DNA from 3 places in the Fulvimonas yonginensis genome. Region 2 is predicted to be linked to each of the others. Evidence: predicted binding sites of a transcription regulator. Region 2 holds the regulator's gene; each other region holds the start of a gene.
What was found. Region 2 encodes FliA, which starts transcription of late flagellar genes. Its sites were predicted from a motif close to TAAAGTTTNNCNNNCNNNGGCCGATAA; they were not measured.
Positions count from the first base shown of each region.

Region 1: a site for FliA is predicted at 1,456-1,482, ahead of WAT24_RS16350 (HDOD domain-containing protein). Genes of this name have one in related genera too.
Region 3: a site for FliA is predicted at 1,362-1,388, ahead of motA (flagellar motor stator protein MotA). Genes of this name have one in related genera too.

Region 1 is NZ_JBBBNY010000022.1:2,616-4,876, reverse strand. It holds gene WAT24_RS16355 (hypothetical protein) at 1-389, shown strand, start outside; gene WAT24_RS16350 (HDOD domain-containing protein) at 391-1,419, opposite strand; gene WAT24_RS16345 (LLM class flavin-dependent oxidoreductase) at 1,551-2,261, shown strand, end outside.
Region 2 is NZ_JBBBNY010000002.1:234,070-236,330, forward strand. It holds gene WAT24_RS04190 (MinD/ParA family protein) at 1-600, shown strand, start outside; gene WAT24_RS04195 (RNA polymerase sigma factor FliA) at 602-1,399, shown strand; gene cheY (chemotaxis response regulator CheY) at 1,466-1,873, shown strand; gene WAT24_RS04205 (protein phosphatase CheZ) at 1,870-2,261, shown strand, end outside.
Region 3 is NZ_JBBBNY010000007.1:55,126-57,386, reverse strand. It holds gene motB (flagellar motor protein MotB) at 1-458, opposite strand, end outside; gene motA (flagellar motor stator protein MotA) at 455-1,324, opposite strand; gene secF (protein translocase subunit SecF) at 1,543-2,261, opposite strand, start outside.

The DNA.
Region 1 (2,261 bases), on a different contig from region 2:
AGACGGCCCGCAACGTGCAGGTGCGCGGGCTGGACGACCCGCTGACGCTGGAGCCGACGCCGCCGGTGCCGGAGGTCGTGCAGTCGCGCCTGCGCCGCGCCCTGCAGCCGGCCTACTTCACCGACCTGGTGGTGCAATGCGGGGAGGTGGCCTCGGAGATGCGCGTCGATGCCGACGCAACGCCCGCCAGCGTGACACTCGAACTGGGCCTGCATTGCACGATCAATGCGCGCGGCCTGATCTCGGCTCAGGACTACCACGCGCAACCGTCGATGCGCGTGCCCGCCGACGGCAACTATGCCAAGGCGCTGTCGGCGCTCCTGGCCACCGGCAGCGACGAGATCGCGGGTCGGCTGCGCAGCGACGTGCAGGCCTCGCTGCAGCGCTGAGTCAATCCGGCGGCGGCGCGAACTGCCGGCGCAGGTCCTGCTGGCAGCGCAGCAGCATGTGCGGCGGAAAATGGGCCGGCCAGGTCGTGGCGTAATCGAGCTCGGCTTGCAGCAGGCCGCGCTCCACCAGCAACTGCACCATCGCCAGCGCGTCGGCGCAGGCGAGCGTGCGGCCAAGGCCGGAACGGGCGGCATCCGGCCCTTCCACGCGTTCCTCCAGCGCGCGCACCACGTTCGCCGGCATTTCCCAGTGCCGCACCGCACGCAGCGACAGCCGGGCGCCGAGGCGCATGCACGCGCCCAGGAATGCGGGCGAAAACGGTCCCAGCGACGGCGGCGCTTCCTGGTCCAGCAGGCGCACCACCGCGCCGGTGCCGGTGTGGCAGACCATGCCGGCCAGGAACGCCTCGAACGGCTCGCAGCCGCCCTGCCGTCCCAGCCAGGCGCCCGCATGGGCGCAGCGCTCGGCGTGCTCCCACAGGTAGGGGCCCGCCATGTGGCCGTGCATGCCGGCGCTGGCCTGCAGGATCGGCTTCATCACGTGCTGCGTGGCCACCTGGCGCAGGCTGTCGTAGCCCAGCAGCACCACGGCGTGCTGCAGGCTGTGGATCGGCTGGGCCGCGCGAAAATGCGCGCTGCCGGCGACGCGCATCACCTCGCCGACGAGCACCGGGTCGCGGCCGATCAGCGCGGCAAGCTGCGCGCCGCCCAGGTTGTCGTTGCGCAGCGCGCGCAACAGCTGAGGCAGCACGCTGGGCAGCCGCGGCAGGCCACCGACGTCGAAACGCTCCGCGATCGCCTCGAGCCGGCGCAGGGTGGCCTGTTCGGTGCCGCTGGGCGGTTGCGCGGGAGCCTCGGGCAGGCCCAGCACGAACCGGTGGAAGCGGTCCTCGACCACCGCCAGCACCGGACCGGGCGCGAGCGGGGCGGCGTCGGCAACGACCGGTTCGACCGCCACGAGCATCGAGGCGGGGGCAGGGCGGGGCGGTGCTTTCTGCGCGGCGAACAGGCGCCGCCACAAGGCTCTCATCCTGGATCCCGGATCCCGTAAAGCGTCGTTCGCGCTGTATCGGCCGCTCCGGCGGAAAGTTGAAGCGGACCTGGCCGGCTGGCATTGCGGCGCAGCGCCCCCAGATAGGCGCCATGCCCAGGAGCCCCCGCATGATCCCGTTTTCCATCCTCGACCTCGCCCCGATCACCGAAGGCAGCAACGCCTCGCAGGCGTTCGCCAACATGCTCGACCTCGCCAGGCTGGGCGAGCGGCTGGGCTACCGCCGCTACTGGCTGGCCGAGCACCACAACATGCCCGGCATCGCCAGCGCTGCCACGGCGGTGCTGATCGGCCACGTGGCCGGCGGCACCACCACCATCCGCGTGGGTGCCGGCGGCGTGATGCTTCCCAACCATGCGCCGCTGCAGGTGGCCGAGCAGTTCGGCACGCTGGCCAGCCTCTATCCGGGGCGCATCGACCTGGGCCTCGGGCGCGCGCCGGGCACCGACCAGGCCACCGCCCGCGCGCTGCGCCGCTACTACGAAAGCGCGGACGCCTTCCCGCAGGACGTGGTGGAACTACTGCATTACTTCGAGCCCGCGACGCCGGAGCAGCCGGTCCGTGCGGTGCCCGGCGCCGGCATCGACGTGCCGGTCTGGATCCTCGGCTCCAGCCTGTTCGGCGCACGCCTGGCCGCCCAATTGGGGCTGCCGTACGCGTTCGCCTCGCACTTCGCCCCGGATGCGCTGGACGAGGCGCTGGCGATCTACCGGCGGGACTTCCGCCCCTCGCCCCGGCTCGCGGCGCCCTACGCCATGCTCGGCATCAACGTGGTGGCCGCCGGCAACGACGCCGAGGCGCGTCGCCTGTTCACCACCCAG
Region 2 (2,261 bases):
CTGGTGCTGGAGGCCCCGCACGGGCTGAAGGTGATCCCCGGCGGCTCCGGCGCGCGGCGCCTGGCACAGCTGGGCAACGGCGAGCACGCCGCGGTGATCCGCGCCTTCGACGAGCTGCCCCGGCCGCCGGACTACCTGCTGGTCGACACCGCCGCCGGGCTGTCCGACAACGTCGCCATGTTCGCCGCGGCGGCCGACGACGTGGTGCTGGTGGTGTGCGACGAGCCGGCCTCGCTCACCGACGCCTACGCCCTGATCAAGGTGCTGTCGCGCGATTTCGGCGTGCGCCGGTTCCGCTTCGTGGCCAACCTGGTACGCAACGCCGGCGAGGCCCGCGCCCTGCACCAGAAGCTCGCCAAGGTGAGCGACCGCTTCCTGGACGTGGTGCTGGATTTCATGGGTTTCGTGCCGCAGGACGAGCGCCTGCGCCAGGCCATCCGCCGGCAGAGCGCGGTGGTGGACCTGTGGCCGGCGGCGCGGTCGTCGCAGGCATTCAAGCAATTGGCCGGTGCGGTCGATACATGGGAGGAACCCGCGCGCGCCGGCCTGGACCGTATCGCCTTCTTCGGCGGTCAGGCCGTACCGGCAGCGGGGTGGTGAGATGAGCGTGGCATCGGAATATCTCCAACTGCAGCGACAGAGCGCAGAAGAGTTGGTGCGTCAGCACGCGCCACTGGTGCGGCGTATTGCCTATCACCTGATGGGCCGGCTGCCGCCGAGCGTGGACGTCGGCGACCTGATCCAGTCCGGCATGATCGGCCTGCTCGAGGCCGCCCGGCACTACGCCACCGACCGCGCCGCCAGCTTCGAGACCTACGCCGGCATCCGCATCCGCGGCGCCATGCTGGACGAGCTGCGCAAGACCGACTGGACCCCGCGCTCGGTGCACCGCAAGGTGCGCGAGGTGGCCGAGGTGGTGCGCCAGATCGAGATCGAGACCGGCGCCGACGCCGAGGACGCCGAGGTGATCAAGCGCCTGGGCGTGAGCGCGGAGGAGTACCACCAGATCCTCGCCGACGCCGCCAGCGCGCGCCTGCTCAGCCTCACCGCGCCGGACGACGGCGACGGCGCGGCCGCCTTCGACGTGGCCGACCAGACCAGTCTGGGGCCGCAGGAAAGCATCGAGCAGGACGGGCTGCGCCAGGCGCTGATCGACGGCATCTCCAGCCTGCCCGAGCGCGAGCAGCTGGTGATGTCGCTCTACTACGAGCAGGAACTCAACCTGAAGGAAATCGGCGCGGTGCTCGGCGTGACCGAGTCGCGCGTGTGCCAGATCCACGGCCAGGCGATCGTGCGCCTGCGCGCGCGCCTGGGCGACTGGCGCGAGGGCGAGGCTGCGCCGGAGCGCAAGAACAACAAGAAGGGGCGGGCGACGGCCGGCGAGGGCGCACGGCGCTGATCCGCGGCATCCGGATCCCGCCCCGCCACCCGCACCTCATCCCCCGCCCCCAGACGGAGAAAAGCGTTGGACAAGAACATGAAAATCCTGGTGGTCGACGATTTCTCCACCATGCGGCGCATCGTGCGCAACCAGCTGGTGGAGCTGGGTTTCACCAACACGTTGATCCAGGAGGCGGACGACGGCAACAGCGCGCTGACCATGCTGCGCGCGCAGCCGTTCGACCTGGTGGTCACGGACTGGAACATGCCCAACATGACCGGCATCGACCTGCTGCGCACGATCCGCGCCGAGGCGTCGCTGAAAGGGCTGCCGGTGCTGATGGTCACCGCGGAGAACAACCGCGACCAGATCATCGCGGCCGCCCAGGCCGGCGTGAACGGCTACATCGTCAAGCCGTTCAACGCCGCCACCCTGAAGGAAAAGCTGACCAAGATCTTCGAGCGCATCGCCGCGGCAGGGGCAGGGGCATGAGTGCCGCTGCCCTTCCCCTGGTCAGCGCCGAGCAGCTGCCGCCGGAACTGCACGATCTGCTCAACAGTGCCGATGGCGCCGCCTTCGAGCAGGCGCTGGACGCGTTGGTGCGCCAGCGCGAGCAGCACCTGTTCCGCGCGCTGGGCCAGCTCGCGCGCGACCTGCACGACGCGGTACGCCGGCTCGGCAACGATCTGGCGCAGGAGGGCGTGCCCGGCCGCGTGGCCGACGTGCGCAAGCACCTCAACGACGTGCTGGAGATGAGCGCGCAGGCAGCCCATCGCAGCATCGACTTCGCCGAACGGATGAGCCCGGAAGCGGATGCGCTGGCGCAGAACGCCGAGCGCGTGCTCGACGCCGTCGCCGCCGATGCCCCGGCCGCGGCGCT
Region 3 (2,261 bases), on a different contig from region 2:
TGGTCCTTGAACGGAGCCAGCGCCTGGCTGTTCTGGATCGCCGCGTGCAGCTGCTTCATCAGCTCCTGCAGGCGCTCCTTCTCCCGTTCGCGCGCCTGCCTGTCCAGTTCGGCCTTGGTGGCGGTACGCGGTGGCCCATTGTGACGGTCCTTGCCGGGACCGTGCGAGAGATCCATTGCGCCGCCCAGCTTGATGGCGGCGTCGCTGGCGCCGCCGGGGCCGACCTTGCCGGGCGGGGCGATGGTCGCCGTGCCGGGCGTGCCGCTGGGGTTGCGGAAGTACTGCGAGATCGCCGCCTTCTGCTCGCGCGTGCCCGCGCCGATGATCCACATCACCAGGAAGAAGGCCATCATCGCGGTCACGAAGTCGGCGTAGGCCACCTTCCAGGCGCCACCGTGGTGGCCGTGCGGGCGCTTCCTGACCCGCTTGATGACGACCGGGGCGCCGCCCTCGCTCATGCACCGGCCCCCGCTCGGGCACCCTTGAGGTGGTCTTCCAGGTCCTGGAAGTTGGGACGCGAATGCGCGGACAGCACCTTGCGCGCGAACTCGACGGACACCTTGGGGTTGTAGCCGCGCAGGTTGGCCAGCAGGGCGACCTTGACGCACTCGTAGGCCTTGCCGTCCTCGCGCACGCGGCTCTCCATTGCCGCCGCCAGCGGGCCGATGAAACCGTAGCAGAGCAGGATGCCCAGGAACGTCCCCACCAGCGCGCCGGCGATGTGCTCGCCGATGCGCGAGGTATCGCCGCCCAGGTTGGACATGGTGGTGACGATGCCGAGCACCGCCGCGACGATGCCGAAGCCCGGCAGGCCGTCGGCCATCTTGGCGACCGCGACCGAGGGGGCCTCCGCCTCGTGGTGATGGGTTTCCACCTCGGCGTCGAGCAGCGCCTCCAGTTCGTGCGCCTCCATGTTGCCGCCCACGATCAGGCGCAGGCAGTCGGTGATGAACTCGACCAGATGGTGCTCGCGGAGCAGCCGCGGATAGGCGGAGAACACCGAGCTGGCCTGCGGGTCCTCGATGTGCGACTCCATCCCGAGCACGCCTTCCTTGCGCATCACGCCGAAGATGTCGTACAGCAGGGCGAGCAGGTCGACGTAGTCCTGCCTGCGGTATTTCGGTCCCTTGATCAGGCCGGCCGCGTCGCGCAGCGCGCCCTTGACGATCTTGGCGGGGTTGGCCGCCAGGAACGCGCCGATCGCGCCGCCGAAAATGATCAGCAGCTCATAGGGTTGCCACAGGGCCAACAGCTGCCCGTGCGACATCACGTAGCCGCCGAGCACGCAGCCCAGCACGATCAACGACCCAACCAGAACCAGCATGACCTACTCCGGGCGGCGTGGCGCCTTGCATTCCGGTTTATCGGTCGGCCGGCCGGAAAATTGAACGCGCGGGGCGCGCCGGGACGCGAGCTGCGTCACTCTTCCGCGTGCAGCGGGACGCCGCGGAAGGCCCTCGCTTGCGGGCCGGCCGTGAATCCGCCCCCCCAGAAACGAAAAGCCCGGCTCGGGGCCGGGCTTTCGCGCGCTGCTCGGCGACGTCAGGGTCGCCGTGCCAGCTCCGGATTGTCGCGGGTCTGCGGCATCAGGTCCTTCTTCGACACGCCCAGCCACAGCAGGATCGGGCTGGCCACGAAGATCGAGGACAGCGTGCCCACCACGATCCCGATCAGCATGGTGATGGCGAAGCCGTGCACTGCCGGGCCGCCGAAAAAGTACAGCGCCGCCATGGTGATGCCGGTGAACAGCGAGGTGATGATGGTTCGCGACAGCGTGGTGTTGATCGAGCGGTTGAGGATCTCCTCCGGGTCGGCCTTGCGGGCGAGGCGGAACAGTTCGCGGATACGGTCGAACACCACCACCTTGTCGTTGATCGAGTAGCCGATCACCGCCAGTACGGAGGCCAGCACGGTCAGGTCGAACTCGCGCTGCACCAGCGCGATCACGCCGAGGGTGACCAGCACGTCGTGCACCTCGGTGGCCAGGGCCGCGATCGCGAAGCGCCGCTCGAAGCGTATCCACAGGTACACGCCGATACCGATGATCACGAAGACGGCGGCGATGCTGCCGTCGCTCTTGAGCTCGTCGCCCACCTGGGCGGTGACGAAGTTGCGGCTGCTTAGGGTGGCGTCCGGACGCTCCTTCTTCAGCGCGGCCATCACGTTGGCGGCCACCCGGTCGGCCTTGGCCGACTCGCTCAGGTTGGCCGACGCGGCAACGGCCTTGTCGTCCTTCGGCTGCAGGCGGATCACCACCTGGC